2 regions of the Microbacterium oxydans genome follow, and region 2 is predicted to be linked to the other one. Evidence: predicted binding sites of a transcription regulator. Region 2 holds the regulator's gene; the other holds the start of a gene.
The links. Region 2 encodes LexA, which represses DNA repair genes until DNA is damaged. Its sites were predicted from a motif close to TCGAACANNTGTTCGA; they were not measured.
Positions count from the first base shown of each region.

Region 1: a site for LexA is predicted at 4,504-4,519, ahead of recA (recombinase RecA). Genes of this name have one in related genera too.

Region 1 is NZ_CP092891.1:1,659,741-1,667,537, reverse strand. It holds gene miaA (tRNA (adenosine(37)-N6)-dimethylallyltransferase MiaA) at 1-797, opposite strand, end outside; gene miaB (tRNA (N6-isopentenyl adenosine(37)-C2)-methylthiotransferase MiaB) at 794-2,341, opposite strand; gene MME74_RS07870 (regulatory protein RecX) at 2,391-3,257, opposite strand; gene recA (recombinase RecA) at 3,257-4,306, opposite strand; gene MME74_RS07860 (DUF3046 domain-containing protein) at 4,578-4,802, opposite strand; gene MME74_RS07855 (helix-turn-helix domain-containing protein) at 4,821-5,129, opposite strand; gene MME74_RS07850 (CinA family protein) at 5,271-5,759, opposite strand; gene pgsA (CDP-diacylglycerol--glycerol-3-phosphate 3-phosphatidyltransferase) at 5,756-6,331, opposite strand; gene MME74_RS07840 (FtsK/SpoIIIE family DNA translocase) at 6,331-7,797, opposite strand, start outside.
Region 2 is NZ_CP092891.1:2,428,947-2,436,743, reverse strand. It holds gene MME74_RS11725 (DUF2510 domain-containing protein) at 1-963, opposite strand, end outside; gene ftsE (cell division ATP-binding protein FtsE) at 1,162-2,274, shown strand; gene ftsX (permease-like cell division protein FtsX) at 2,271-3,185, shown strand; gene smpB (SsrA-binding protein SmpB) at 3,249-3,725, shown strand; gene MME74_RS11705 (S9 family peptidase) at 3,735-5,615, opposite strand; gene lexA (transcriptional repressor LexA) at 5,717-6,403, opposite strand; gene MME74_RS11695 (LysM peptidoglycan-binding domain-containing protein) at 6,692-7,060, shown strand; gene MME74_RS11690 (histidinol-phosphate transaminase) at 7,107-7,797, shown strand, end outside.

The DNA of each region.
Region 1 (7,797 bases), 770 kb from region 2:
TGGGCGATGGCTTCGGCTTCGGAGAGGACGCCGTCGAGCTGTCCGAGCGCCTGGGCGTACCCGATGGCTCGCGACGCGGTGATGCCGCGCTCCAAGCCGTTGCGGCGGAGGTCCGCGACCTCGTCGACGAGACCCGCCTCCCACATCTGCTCGACGCGGAGGTCGAGGCGTTCCACCAGCTCCGCACGATCGACGCGCAGACCGATCAGCCGAGTGCGCGGATACCAGAGCTTCGGTGTCTCCGGCAGGGCGGCCCCGTGCGTGCTGCCGCCCTGCTCGAGAACCTCCAGTGCGCGGATGACGCGTCGGCTGTTGCGCGGGTCGACGCGTGCCGCGGCCTCGGGGTCCTGGACGCGCAACCGGTCGAGCAGCACCGCCGGTCCGACGGATGCGAGTTCACGCTCGAGTCGCTCGCGGACCTCGGGGTCACGCGGAGGGAAGTGGAACTCGTACACGACACTGGAGACGTACAGTCCGGAGCCGCCGACGAGGATCGCGTCCGCACCGCGACCGTGGATCTCCGCGATCGCCGCCCGCGCGACCGGTTGGTACCAGGCGACGGCGGCTTCCTCGTCGACCTCGCGCACGTCGAAGAGGTGATGCGGGATTCCACGGCGCTCGGACACCGGGAGTTTCGCCGTGCCGATGTCCATGCCGCGATAGAGCTGCATGGCGTCGGCGTTGACGATCTCCGCGGGGTTGCCGCTCGCTCGCAACGCCTCAGCGAGGTCGAGGGCCAGATCGCTCTTGCCGGTGCCCGTGGCCCCGACGACCGCCCAGAGACGCGGTTCGGTCACACGCCCGCACGCAGCGTCGGCAGACCGAGAGAAACGGCACGGGGTCCGCCGTCGCTGCTCGGAGCCGGCACGGCGCAGGACTCGGACTGCGAACGATCCCAGGCGTCTCCGCCTCGCGTGCGTCGGATCTTCAGAGGCGCGCCTGTCGGGTCGTCCGCCAGCAGATGGAAGGGGGCGCCGTGCGTGACGGTGACCGTGACGACATCGCCGGGGCGAGGAAGGTCGGAGCCGGGTGTCACCTCGAAGTGCACCAGACGGTTGTCCTCGGCGCGTCCGGTGAGCCGGTGCGTCTCGGTGTCCTTCTTCCCCTCGCCGGTGGACACCAGCACCTCGATCTCGCGACCGACCTGCTTCTGGTTCTCCTCCAGCGAGATGCGCTCCTGGAGGGAGATCAGACGGTTGTACCGCGCCTGGACCACCTCCTTGGGAACCTGATCCTCCATCGTCGCCGCGGGCGTTCCCTCGCGGATCGAGTACTGGAAGGTGAAGGCGCCGGAGAAACGCGCCTGCTCCACGACCCGCATCGTGCCCTCGAAGTCCTCTTCCGTCTCACCGGGGAAGCCGACGATGATGTCGGTCGTGATCGCGGCGTTCGGGATGCGCGCGCGCACCCGGTCAAGGATCCCGAGGAACCGCTCGCTGCGGTAGGAGCGTCGCATCGCCTTGAGGATGCGGTCGCTTCCGGACTGCAGCGGCATGTGCAGCTGGGGCATCACGTTCGGGGTCTCGGCCATGGCGTCGATGACGTCGTCCGTGAATGCAGCGGGGTGCGGGCTCGTGAACCGGATGCGCTCCAGCCCGTCGATCTCACCGGCCGCGCGAAGCAGCTTGCCGAACGCCTGACGGTCACCGAACTCGACGCCGTAGGAGTTCACGTTCTGTCCGAGGAGCGTGACCTCGATCGCGCCGTCCTCCACGAGGAGCCGGATCTCGTTGAGGATGTCGCCGGGACGACGGTCCTTCTCCTTGCCACGCAGGCTCGGCACGATGCAGAAGGTGCAGGTGTTGTTGCAGCCGACCGAGATCGACACCCAGCCACTGTGCGCGGAGTCGCGCTTGGTCGGCAGCGTGGACGGGAAGACCTCGAGCGACTCGAGGATCTCGAGCTCTGCGTCGCCGTTGTGACGTGCCCGCTCCAGCAGACCCGGCAAGGAACCCATGTTGTGGGTACCGAAAACGACGTCGACCCACGGTGCTTTGTCGAGCACCGCCTGCTTGTCCATCTGCGCGAGACAGCCACCGACGGCGATCTGCATGCCGTCCTTCCGTCGCTTCACGGACGCGAGGTGACCGAGCGTGCCGTAGAGCTTTCCGGCGGCGTTGTCGCGGACCGCGCACGTGTTGATGATCACGACGTCGGCTTCGGCCCCCTCGGCAGCGCGCACATAGCCGGCGCTCTCCAGGGATCCGGAGAGCCGCTCCGAATCGTGCACGTTCATCTGGCACCCGAAGGTGCGCACTTCATACGATCGCTGTCGACCGTCGTCGTCGACGGCCGCCGACGACGCGCTGATGATCGTCGGTTCACTGCGCGGAATAGTCATGATCAACCCATTGTACGAGCCGTTGCCGAGCCGCAGCGGCGTCGGGCGATCAGTCCGAATCGACGAAGCGGACGCCGGAAGTGGACCCACCGAAAGTCGTCTCCCGCAGCGCGGCTTTCGCCGCCTTCATCGCGACGGCGCCGTTGTAGCCGCGACGTGCGAGCTGACCCACCAGACGTCGGAGAGCGGTGTCGTGGTCGAGTCGGCTCAGCGACCGGGCCTTGGTGCGGGCGAACTCCAGCGCGCGCTCGTCGTCGTCGTCGGGAAGCTCGTCGAGAGCGCCGTCGATGACGTCGCGAGGGATGCCGCGCTGAGCGAGAGCACGAGCCAGGGCGACTCTCCCCTGCCCCTTGCGCTCCACGCCGGAGGTCACCAGGACGCCGGCCAGGGCGACGTCGTCGAGGTAGCCTCGGCGGCAGAAGTCGTCGATCACGTCGTCTACCGAGCCTCTGTCGAGCTCGTATCCTCGCAGCACCTGCCGGGCTTCGGAGATGGAGAGCGACCGCGCGCGCAGCTTGCGGACGAGAGACTCCTCGGCGGAGGCACGGGCCTCGTCGATCGACGCGGCGTCTGCGGTGCCCTCATCCTCGGGGACGTCGAGCGCGCGGAGACGAGGCGCCGGCTTCGCCGAGTCGGACGAACTCGCCCCGGTGCGACCGGTCGCCCCTCGAGCGGGATGACGGTTGCTCGGGCTTCCCGCATCGCCCGGTTCGCTCGCCGCGGATCCCACCGGCGGGGCGTCCCAGGTCGAACGCCACAGACCGGCATCGCCGGTCCGCCGCGGCACGACTTCCGTGGCGTCGTCGGCCCCGACTTCCGTGCTCTCGGGCGTCGGAGTCGTCTTCTTCGAGGCACCGCCGAAGAGGGGGATGATGGGGGCGATCCGGTCGGGATCGCCCCCACGGGTGTCGTTCATCAGGCCGGACGACGCTCAGCGAGCTCGTCTGCCGCCGCAGGTGCGGCGACCTGTGCACCGATACCGAGCTTCTGCTTGATCTGCGTCTCGATCGCCAGGGCGATGTCGGGGTTGTTGAGCAGGAACGTCCGGGCGTTCTCCTTACCCTGACCCAGCTGGTCGCCGTCGTAGGTGTACCACGAGCCCGACTTCTTCACGATCGCGTGCTCGACGCCGAAGTCGATCAGGCTGCCCTCTCGGGAGATCCCGACACCGTAGAGGATGTCGAACTCGGCCTGCTTGAAGGGCGGGGCCATCTTGTTCTTGACGACCTTGACCCTGGTGCGGTTACCGACAGCGTCGGTGCCGTCCTTGAGCGTCTCGATGCGGCGGATGTCCATGCGGACCGAGGCGTAGAACTTGAGCGCCTTACCACCGGCGGTGGTCTCCGGCGAGCCGAAGAAGACGCCGATCTTCTCGCGGAGCTGGTTGATGAAGATCATGGTGGTGTTCGTCTGGTTCAGACCACCGGTGAGCTTTCGCAGCGCCTGCGACATGAGGCGAGCCTGCAGACCCACGTGCGAGTCACCCATCTCACCCTCGATCTCGGCGCGCGGCACGAGTGCCGCGACGGAGTCGATGACGATGAGGTCGATCGCCCCGGAGCGCACGAGCATGTCGGCGATCTCGAGCGCCTGCTCACCCGTGTCGGGCTGCGAGACGAGGAGCGCATCGATGTCGACGCCGAGCTTGGCGGCGTAGTCGGGATCGAGCGCATGCTCGGCATCGATGAACGCGGCGATGCCTCCGGCACGCTGGGCGTTCGCGATCGCATGCAGGGTGAGCGTCGTCTTACCCGAGGACTCCGGTCCGTAGATCTCGACGATGCGGCCACGCGGGAGTCCGCCGACGCCGAGGGCGACGTCGAGGGCGATGGAGCCGGTGGGGATGACGGCCACGGGGGCGCGCTCATCGCTGCCCAGCCGCATGACCGAGCCCTTTCCGAACTGGCGGTCGATCTGGGCGAGGGCGGTCTCGAGGGACTTCTCGCGGTCGGCGGGTGATGGCATGATGTGCTCCTTCTGCGCGCGTGGTGCCGCCTGTAGGCTGTCGCGGCTCTCCCGGTTGGGAGAAACTCTCCGACAAGGCGTAATGGCTCTTCGGCTTGTTTTCCACCGTAGGAGGGGCCACCGACATCGTCTCGGCGAACTCACGTACCGTGCAGAACAGAATCCCTGAACCACTTGTGCAGAAGACTACGCCCGTTTCGAACACATCTTCGACGACACGCCGAGATTCGATCGGCGGTTGCCGTACGCACCGGACATCACCCGGGGACGGTCAACGACCGCGGGGTTCCTGTCGGCCGACGCCGTAGCGCCGGCTCTCGGGCACGTCCATCTCGGCGCACAGCGCCAACCAGATCTCGCGGGGCGGCGTGCCGTCGGCAAGAGCCTCGACCGCCGTACGACCGCGGAGCGCGGTCAAACTCAGATCATGGACCAGCGACGTCGCCCGCGTCTGGAACTCGTCATCGACGGCGCGAAGGAACTCGCTACGACGCATCGCTTCGGTGACCGCGGATCAGTGCAGCGAGAGCTGGGGCTCGATCGACGCCACGAGGTCGTCGGGGACGACGTCGGGGAAGACCTGGATGCCCTCGAGCACGGAGATGCGATCTCCGACCTCGCGCATGATCGTCGAGATGGGAACGTCGAGTGCGTCGGCGACGGAGGCGAGGATCTCGCTCGACGCTTCCTTCTGCCCGCGCTCGACCTCGCTGAGGTAGCCGAGTGCGACGGACGCCTTGCTCGCGACCTGCCGGAGCGTACGCCCCTTCTGCAGGCGGAAGTCCCTCAGCACATCGCCGATTTCCTGTCGTACAAGAATCATCGGAACCTCCTCCCCGTGTTTTCGATCGAGGTGTCCCCCGATGAGACAGCCAGTCTAGTACCGCTGGCCTGCACAGAATCTACCCCTGCACTCTGTGGTTTGAATGTGAGCACGTAGGTAGTAACCGGCATGGGGCCGTCGCTATTCCGCGATCGTGGCGAGGAGCGCTTCCAGCGCCACGACGACGGTCTGCTCGCGGATCGCCGCGCGGTCGCCCTGCAGGTGGAACTCGATCGTCCGCGCCGCCATGGGCGTCACGACGCCGATGTGCACCGTGCCGACCGGCTGCCCGTCGGGCGAGTCCGGCCCGGCGATGCCCGTGGTCGACACGCCGACATCGGCCGCCCGTCCGTCGACGCTCACCACGCGACGCACTCCGTCGGCCATCTCCAGCGCGACCTGCGGGTGCACAGGACCATGCGCTGCGAGGAGGTCGGCATCGACGCCGAGGACCGTGTTCTTGACCGGTGTCGCGTAAGCCGTGACTCCACCGAGGAGCACGGCGGAAGCCCCGGGGACGGAGACGATCTCCGCGCACAGCGCCCCGCCCGTGAGAGACTCCGCGACCCCGAGCGTCCAGCCACGCCGGGCCAGAGCCGACAGCACCGCGGCGGAGGCCCGCTCGCTCACGACTTCTGCCGCGAACCGCGCACCTGGGCGACGATGTAGTCGATCCCGCTCGCCACCGTCAGCACCAGCACGATGAGCATCAGGACGAACGTGATCAGGGTCCACGCGTCGAGGCCGATGAGGTAGTGCAGCGGGAGCAGCGCCCATCCCAGGGCCACGCCCTGGAACGCCGTCTTGATCTTGCCCATCCAGGCCGCCGCGACGACGTGCTCACTGGCCACCATGAGGCGGTGGATCGTGATCCCCCACTCCCGCACCAGGATGATCGCGACGATCCACCAGTTCACCTCGCCGAGGATGGCGAGTCCGACGAAGCCCGCTCCGGTGAGCAGCTTGTCGGCGATCGGGTCCCAGAGCTTGCCGAAGTCGCTGACGATGTCGTACTTGCGCGCGAGGTAGCCGTCGACCCAGTCGGTGGAGATCCCGACGATGAAGATGATCGCCGCTGCCCAGCGGAGACCGGGCTCGGGAAGACCGTACGTCCCACCGAGCAGCAGCAGGACGAAGAAGATGACCGCGAGCGGGATGCGCGCGACGGTGATCGCGTTGGGCAGCTGCCGAGGGATCGCCATCAGTCGCGCCCCGTCAGGCCCCAGGCGTCTTCATCGCCCTCGGCCTCCACTTCGGGCAGGCCCTCGTACTGGGCTGCGATCGGGTCATGCGTCGGAAGCGGAGGCATCGGAGGTGCTGCCGGCGCCGGAGCGGCCGATGCGGCGGGCGCATCCTCGCCACGCAGCTTCGCCATCACCTGCGGGAGCTGCTCCGCCGTCGCGAGCACGTCACGAGCCTTGGATCCCTCGGACGGCCCGACGATCTCGCGGGATTCCAGCAGATCCATGAGGCGGCCGGCCTTCGCGAAACCGACGCGGAGCTTGCGCTGCAGCATGGAGGTCGACCCGAACTGAGACGAGACGATGAGCTCGGCGGCCGCGAGCAGAAGCTCGAGGTCGTCGCCGATGTCCTCGTCGACCTCCTTCTTCTTGGTCGGCTCCATCGCCTCCTGCACGTCGGGACGGTAGTCCGGCCGCGCCTGTCGGGTGACGTGCTTGACGACCGCGTCGATCTCCTTCTCGTCGACCCACGCGCCCTGCAGACGGAACGGCTTCGACGACCCCATCGGCGAGAAGAGGGCGTCACCCTGCCCGATGAGCTTGTCGGCGCCCGGGCTGTCGAGGATGACCCGGCTGTCGGTGACGCTGGTCACGGCGAAGGCGAGGCGCGACGGCACGTTGGCCTTGATCAGACCGGTGACGACGTCGACACTCGGGCGCTGCGTCGCGAGCACCAGGTGGATGCCGGACGCTCGCGCGAGCTGGGTGATGCGGACGATCGAGTCCTCGACGTCACGAGGAGCGACCATCATGAGGTCGGCGAGCTCGTCGACCACGACCAGGAGGTACGGGTACGGCTTGAGCACGCGCTCACTGCCGACGGGCAGCTCGACCTCGCCGGCACGGACGGCACGGTTGAAGTCGTCGATGTGGCGGAACCCGAACGACGCGAGGTCGTCGTACCGCATGTCCATCTCCTTCACGACCCACTGCAGCGCCTCGGCGGCCTTCTTCGGGTTCGTGATGATGGGCGTGATCAGGTGCGGAACGCCGGCGTAGCTGGTGAGCTCCACGCGCTTGGGGTCGATCAGGACCATGCGCACGTCGGCGGGACGGGCTCGCATCAGCAGGCTCGTGATCATGGAGTTCACGAAGCTCGACTTACCGGAACCGGTGGAACCTGCCACGAGGAGGTGAGGCATCTTGGCGAGGTTCGCGATGACGATGTTGCCGCCGACGTCCTTGCCGACGCCGATCGTCATCGGATGCGTGCTCTTCTGCGCCGCGGGCGACCGGAGGACATCGCCGAGAGCGACCATCTCCTTGTCGGCGTTCGGGATCTCGATGCCGATCGCGCTCTTGCCCGGGATCGGCGAGAGGATGCGGACGTCGTTCGACGCGACGGCATAGGCGAAGTTGTTGCTCAGCTGCAGGATCTTCTCGACCTTGACGCCGTGGCCGACCTCGACCTCGTACTGCGTGACCGT
Region 2 (7,797 bases):
GCCGGCGAAGCAGGCGGTGATGGCCTCGGTGTCGCCGAGCACCTCGGCGAAGCCGTACGCCGCGTCGACATCCGTGAGGGTGCCGTCGCTCTCGGCGATCGCGCGCAGGGTCGAGTTGTCGAGATCGGAATCCACCAGCAGGCCCGAGAGGCACGTGATCTGTCCCTCGGTGTAGTTCTCGGCGCCATCCGCGGTCAGGATCGCGGTCAGGCCGACGGCGACCTCCGCCGTGGTCGGCCGGACGCCGTCGTCGGCGCCATCCGTGCCGTCGGTGTCGCTCGGCTCGGTCGCCTCGATCGACGGCGAGGAGCTGGGTAGGTTGTCGATCTCGCTGCTCACGCCCTGCGCGATGGCGAAGAGGTAGACGAACGCCATGATGATGCCGATGATCGTGCCGACGACCGCCAGGCTGAGACCGGCGATCCCCGGCCACTTCTTGCCCTTGAGGAAGAGCGAGACGATCGAGACGACGAAGCCCGCGGCGAGCAGGATGAACCCGACGAAGCCGACCACCGGGATGAACACCAGGATGGCTCCGAGAACCGACAGGCCGAGGCCGACCAGTCCGAGGATCGAGAGCTTCTTGGGCCCCTCCGGGACGGGCTGCTGCGCGTAGGAGGAGGTCGCCGGGTAGCCCGCCGGCGCGCCGGCGCCGGGATAGGCCGACGCGGCCCCCGGGTATCCGGCAGCGGGCTGCGCGGAATCCGCCACCGGGTAGGTGGGGTAGGCGGAGGTCTGCGACTCGACGGCGGCCTGGTCGGCTGCTGCCGGCTCGGCTGCTGCCGGCTCGCCTGCCGCCACGTCGGTCGCTGCCACGTCGGCCGCTGATTCCGGCGTCCCGGCCTCGGTCGCTGCGGACTCGGGCGTGCCCGTCTCCGGGGCGAAGTTCTCCGTCCACTGCTGTCCGTCCCACCACCGCTGGCGTCCGGATCCGTCGTCGTACCAACCGGCAGGTGTCGTCATCAGGGTCCCCCTCGAAGTCTCTCCGTCGCGCTGTCCGCGCGACGGGCAGCTTCCTGTATATCAGTGCACGGGGACGCGCCGGTGGACTCGGGATGGGGAGCAATCCCCATCCCGTCGCCCGAGGACGTCCGCAGAGGACACACCGCGCGGGGTGTCGCTCGCGGCAAGGGGAGGGCCCGCGCTTAGGCTCGAACAGCCATGATTCGGTTCGAGAACGTCACGAAACGCTACCGCGGGACGTCGAAGCCCGCCCTCTCCGGTGTCGACTTCGAGGTGCAGCGCGGGGAGTTCGTCTTCCTCGTCGGTGCCTCGGGCTCCGGCAAGTCCTCCTGTCTGCGCCTGATCCTGCGCGAAGACGTGCCCACTGCGGGACGCGTCGCCGTGCTCGGTCGAGACCTGCGCTCGCTCGCCAACCGCAAGGTGCCCTACTTCCGGCGCCACATCGGCTCGGTGTTCCAGGACTTCCGTCTGCTCCCGTCGAAGACCGTCTACCAGAACGTGGCCTTCACGCTCCAGGTGACCGGTTCGTCGCGCGGGTTCATCCAGCAGGCCGTGCCGGAGGCGCTCGCACTCGTCGGGCTCGACGGGAAGCAGAAGCGGATGCCGCACGAGCTCTCCGGTGGTGAGCAGCAGCGCGTCGCGATCGCCCGCGCGCTCGTGAACCGTCCGCAGGTGCTGCTCGCCGACGAGCCGACCGGAAACCTCGACCCGGCCACGTCCGTCGACATCATGCAGCTCCTCGCCCGCATCAACGCGGGCGGCACCACCGTCCTGATGGCCACGCACGAAGCCGGCTTCGTCGACCAGATGCAGCGCCGCGTGATCGAGCTGCGCGACGGGGAGATGGTGCGCGACGAGGTGCACGGCGGATACGGCGACACCTCGAACATCCCGCGCCTGGTGCCCGAGGAGGTGCGGGGAGCTGCGGCCGCCGCGGCCCTCACCGCGGTGCAGGAGGTGCAGCGGCAGACCGCGGATCTCTCCGTGGTCCGTGCCGCCCTCGCCGAAGAGCTCAGCACGCAGCGCAAGGCCGCCGCGCCCGCTGCCGAGCCCGTCGCCGCCACGGGCGAGGATGCCCCGGCGCCGCGCACCGTGGAGCCCCCGCGCACCGTGGAGCCCCCGGAGCAGCCGCGGGACGTCGACGACCCGGCGAACATCGTGGAGCCGCCCGCCGTGGTCGAACCCCCCGCCGTCGTCCGGCCGCGCACGCACCCGATCACCCTGCCGACGGTCGACGTCGCGGAGCTCGGCGTCGCGGACCGCCTCGGACTGTCCGACGAAGACGACGAGGAAGTGGGCCCGACCTCATGAGAATCGGTCTCATCCTGACCGAGGCCCTGGGTGGGCTTCGGCGCAACATCTCGATGGTCATCTCCGTCGTGCTGGTCACTTTCGTGTCGCTGACCTTCGTGGGTGCGGCGATCCTGATGCAGGGCCAGATCGGCGTCATGCGCGGCTACTGGGCCGAGCGTGCCCAGGTGGCGGTGTACATGTGCTCGGCCGTCTCGGAATCCGACACCTGTGTCGACGGCGCGGCGAGCGAGGAGCAGGTCGCCGCCGTCCGCGCTCAGCTGGAGGGGGACGCCCTGGCGCCTCTCATCAGCTCGATCACGTTCGACACCAAGGAGGAGACCTACGCCAAGCTCGTCGAACAGCTCGGTGAGGACCAGGCGAGCGTGCTCACGCCCGACCAGGCGTTCGAGGTCTTCTTCGTCACGATGAAGGACCCCGGTCAGTCGCAGGTGCTCGCCGAGGCGTTCAGCGGCCAGGCCGGCGTCGAGCAGGTCAAGGACCAGCTGCAATACCTCGAACCTCTCTTCTCCGCTCTGACGGTCGCGACCTACATCGCGGTCGGCATCGCCGTCCTGATGCTCATCGCCGCGACCCTGCTCATCGGCACGACCATCCGATTGTCGGCATACGCGCGCCGCAAGGAGATCGGCATCATGCGCCTGGTCGGCGCCTCGAACCGCTTCATCCAGACCCCCTTCGTCCTCGAGGGCGTGTTCGCCGCGTTCCTCGGGTCGGCGTTCGCCAGCGCCGCGGTCGTCGCGGGCGTGCACTTCGGCGTGAACGGGTACCTGCGAGGACGGGTGCCGTTCATCACGACCTGGGTGACGATGCAGGACGCCGCCCTGGTGGTGCCGGTCCTGATCGGCATCGGCATCGTGCTCGCCGCGCTCTCCGCCGGCTTCGCGATCCGACGCTGGCTCCGTACCTGATAGCCTGAAAGGCTGCTCGGTCGGAACGATCGATCGAGCTCATCACGGCAACAGGAGAGCATCATGCCCAGGGAACGCGGAGAGAAGGTCGTCGCGACCAATCGTCGCGCACGTCACGACTACACGATCGAGAAGTCGTACGAAGCGGGGATGGTGCTCACCGGCACCGAGGTCAAGTCACTGCGCCAGGGGCGCGCCAACCTCAGCGACGGATACGCCTTCGTCAAGGGCAACGAGGTCTTCCTCGACTCGGTGCACATCCCGGAGTACTCGCAGGGGCACTGGACGAACCACTCGGCCAAGCGCATCCGCAAGCTGCTGCTGCACCGCGAGGAGATCGCCAAGATCGCGCACGCCGTGTCGGCGGGCGGATACACGCTCATCCCGCTGAAGCTGTACTTCTCCGATGGTCGCGCCAAGGTCGAGATCGCTCTGGCGAAGGGCAAGCGCGAGTACGACAAGCGGCAGACCCTGCGCGAGCGTCAGGACACCCGCGAGGCCGACCGCGCCATGCGTCTGCGCAACCGCGTGGGGGAGTAGTCCCGGTCGTCACAGCCGCGGTTCGAAGCCGAACGCGCGACCGAGGAACGTCAGCTCGCGCTCCAGCGCATCGACGATCGACTCGGCGCTGCGGAATCCGTGTCCCTCCGTCGGATACAGCACGTACTCGTGATCGATGCCGCGCGCCGCGAGTGCATCGCGGATCGCCTCGGACTGCGACGGCGGCACCACCCGGTCCTCGCCGCCTTGCAGCAGCAGCACGGGGACGTCGATGCGATCGGCATGCGTCAGCGGTGAGCGCTCGATGTACACGTGCTCGTACTCGGGGAGCGGTCCGACCAGGCCGTCGAGGTAGGACGCCTCGAAGTCGTGCGTCTCGGCGGCCAGCATCCGCAGGTCGGCGACGCCGTAGCGACTGATCCCGGCGGCGAAGGTCCCTCCGCGGACCAGCGCGGACAGCACGGTCCATCCGCCGGCCGATCCGCCGCGGATCGCGATGCGGGCGGGATCCGCGAGCCCGGCGTCGGCGAGGCCGCGGGCGGCGGCGATCACGTCGTCGACGTCGACGACGCCCCACTGCCCGTCCAGGCGCTCACGGTAGGCGCGGCCGTATCCGGTCGACCCGCCGTAGTTCACGTCGAGCACGCCGATGCCGCGGCTCGTGTAGAAGGCGACCGCCGCAGAGGTCGCGCCCGTGACGTGGGCCGTCGGCCCCCCGTGCACGAGCACGACGTAGGGCGGGAGCTCGTCTTCGGGCGCCGTCGCCTCCGGATGGGCCGGGGGATATGCGAAGGCGTGCACGGCACCGTGCGGACCGTCGACCTCGATCGACAGGGCAGGGGGCATCCACTGCGGACCGACGGGCTCGCCGCCGCGCACCGCGAAGACCTCTCCGGAGTCGGTGTCGACGCACCAGAGTCCCGGTGCGACGCGGGAGCCGTTCCCGGAGAGGAGCACGCGCGTCCCGTCCACATCGTCCACGCTCACGTGTCCATCGGCGGGGAGGTCGACCAGCGCCGTGCCGCCGTTGTCGTCGAGGACCACGACCTCGTCGCGGCCGTTCGTGCGGACGGCGACGATGCGTCCGTCGTCGAGGGGACGGAACCAGCGGTTGCCGAGCACCCAGAGGCCGTAGCCGGTGTCGGCGTCCGCCGGCGCGTCGGCGGGGGCGAGCGGCTGCGGAGCGCCGGAGGGCTCGACGCCGTCGACCGTCACGCGGTACAGCTCCCAGCGGTCGTAGGGTGCGTCGGCGAAGAGCAGCTCCGTGTCGCTCGTCCACTCGGGCTGCAGCGCCGTCCGCGACGGGACCGTGTGCGGGTGCCCGCCATCGACCTCGGCGATCTGCACGCGGGCGTCTTCCCACGGCATCCGTCCGCGCTCCCACGCCACCCAGGCGGCGCGGGTCCCGTCGGGGGAGAGTGCGGGGTGGGCGAAGAACCCGTCTCCCTGCGCGATCACTCGCACAGCCGTCGGGTCTTCGGAGGCGGAGCCGTCGATCGGGATCTCGACGATCGCGCGCGTGTGCGGGGTCGTCGACAGGTCTTCGCGCACCGCCAGCAGACGGCCGTCCTGCACGCGCAGACCACCGTGAGAGGGCCCGGGCGGTGTGAGGGGCACGGGAACGTCGCCGGAGGCCAGGCGATGCACGCGCTGGTCGCCCGCGTCGACGAAGTACAGCGTGCCGTCGGCATCGGCCGTCCAGGCGCCGCCGCCGTACTCGTGCACCCGGGAGCGCGCACTCCAGGGGGCGGGGAGGATCTCGGCGCCGGAGGAGCTCCGCACGGTCACGCGCCCCTTCTCGGCCGGGACCGACTCGCCCCACCAGATCTCCGCGCCGACGAAGCGCGCACCGTCGATGCGGGGGGAGGAAGCCGCGACGGACGCGGCGGAGAAGGGCGAGGACCAGGAACCGTACGGGGACGACGACATGCTTCGAGCCTATGGGCCGACGGCACGCGGCGTCACACTCGTGCCCGGGACGACGAAGGCCCTCCCGGAGCTCCGGGAGGGCCTTCGTCGTTCCTGACGGGTCAGACCGCGCGGAGCACCGCCACGATCTTGCCGAGCACCACGGCCTCATCGCCGAGGATGGGCTCGAAGGCCGAGTTGCGGGGGAGGAGCCAGGTGTGCCCGTCGCGGCGACGCAGCACCTTGACCGTGGCCTCGCCGTCGAGCATCGCGGCGACGATCTCACCGTTCTCGGCGTTGCTCTGCGAGCGGACGACGACCCAGTCCCCGTCGCAGATGGCGGCGTCGATCATCGACTCGCCGGAGACCTTGAGCATGAACAGGTCGCCCTTGCCCACGAGCTGCCGCGGGAGGGGGAAGATCTCCTCGACCTGCTGATCCGCGGTGATCGGCACTCCGGCCGCGATCCGCCCGACCAGGGGCACGAGCGCGGCGTCGCCGACCGGGGTCGCGACGTCAGCGGGGTTCTCTGTGCTGGTGCCGGGCAGGTCGATGAGCACTTCCATCGCCCTGGTCTTGCCGGGGTCGCGCCGCAGGTAGCCGCTGAGCTCGAGCTGGCCGAGCTGGTGGGTCACGCTGGAGAGCGACTTGAGGCCGACGGCATCGCCAATCTCGCGCATGCTCGGCGGGTAGCCGTGGTTCGCGATCGAGCTCTGGATGACCTCGAGGATCGCCATCTGCTTGGGGCTCAGGCTCTTGCGCCGGCGCGTCCGCGGTGCCTCCGACTCGGGGGCAGAGTTCTCGCTCATGGTGCTCCTTAAGTGCGTGATCCGACGTCCCTCTTCGAATGTCGGAGGCCCGTGGTGGGGTGTTCTTATCGAAACCGTATCCGAGAATCGACCGGATCTGGAAGATCTGTTCGAGCGTGTCGGCCGATTTTCGGAGGTGGTTTCGAAGAATACTTGACAGATATTCGAACTCGAAGATATCTTCGGTACGTAGCTTCGCATTCACGGCTCCCGGCCGAGACGCGAATGCGAACGCTACGCCAACTTCCCCGGGGCTTCCCCGCTTCGGGACAGGCTAAGGAGCACGACATGAGCAGCATCAGCTTCAGCACCGCAGCAGTCATCCCGGCGTCGGCCCGTCCGACCACGCGTCTCCGGCTGACGATGCGAGGTCGGGCCGTGCTGCTGGCGTTCGCCTCCGTGCCCCTCGCCGTTGGTATCGCCTTCGCCGCCCTCAGCGGGGGCAGCGCGATCGCCTCCGGGTCGGACGCGCCGGCGGCGAGCATCGAGACCGTGACGGTCATGCCGGGGGACACGCTGTGGTCGATCGCGACCTCGGTCGCTCCCGACGCCGACCCGCGCGACGTCATCGGCGACATCAGCCGGATGAACCTGCTGCGCGGCGGCGGTCTCCAGATCGGTCAGGAGCTCGCGATCCCGGCTCAGTACGGGAACTGAGCCGCCCGCGGCAACTTTGCGTCATCCGCTCGACGAGCGGCTTAACATGGGAAGGGTGACCCTCTCCCTCAATGATCTGCCGTTGCGTGACGATCTTCGTGGACTGACTCCGTACGGAGCACCGCAGGCGCCGCTCCCGATCGCGCTCAACGTGAACGAGAACACGCATCCGATTCCGGATGCCGTCGCGAGCGACATCCTCGACGACATCGCCGTCGCGATCCACGAGGTCAACCGCTACCCGGACCGGGAGTTCACCGCGCTGCGCGAGGCGTTCGCCGACTACCTGGGCCACGGCGTCTCCGCCGAGCAGATCTGGGCGGGCAACGGCTCCAACGAGGTCCTCCAGCACATCCTGCAGGCCTTCGGGGGTCCCGGCCGAACCGCCTTCGGCTTCGCGCCCACGTACTCGATGTACCCGCTGATCGCGCAGGGGACCGGTGCCCGCTGGATCGCGGGCACCCGGCAGCCCGACTACACGATCACCCCGGAGGAAGCGGCGGAGCAGGTCCGCGCCGCCGACCCCGACGTGGTCATCCTCTGCTCGCCCAACAATCCGACGGGCACGCCGCTCGGCCTCGACGTCATCGAGGCCGTCTACGAGGCTGCTCGCGGCATCGTGATCGTCGACGAGGCCTACCAGGAGTTCGCTCCGCACGACGCGGTCTCTGCTCTGACCCTGCTCGAGGGCCGCCCCCGCCTCGCGGTGTCCCGCACCATGAGCAAGGCGTTCGCCT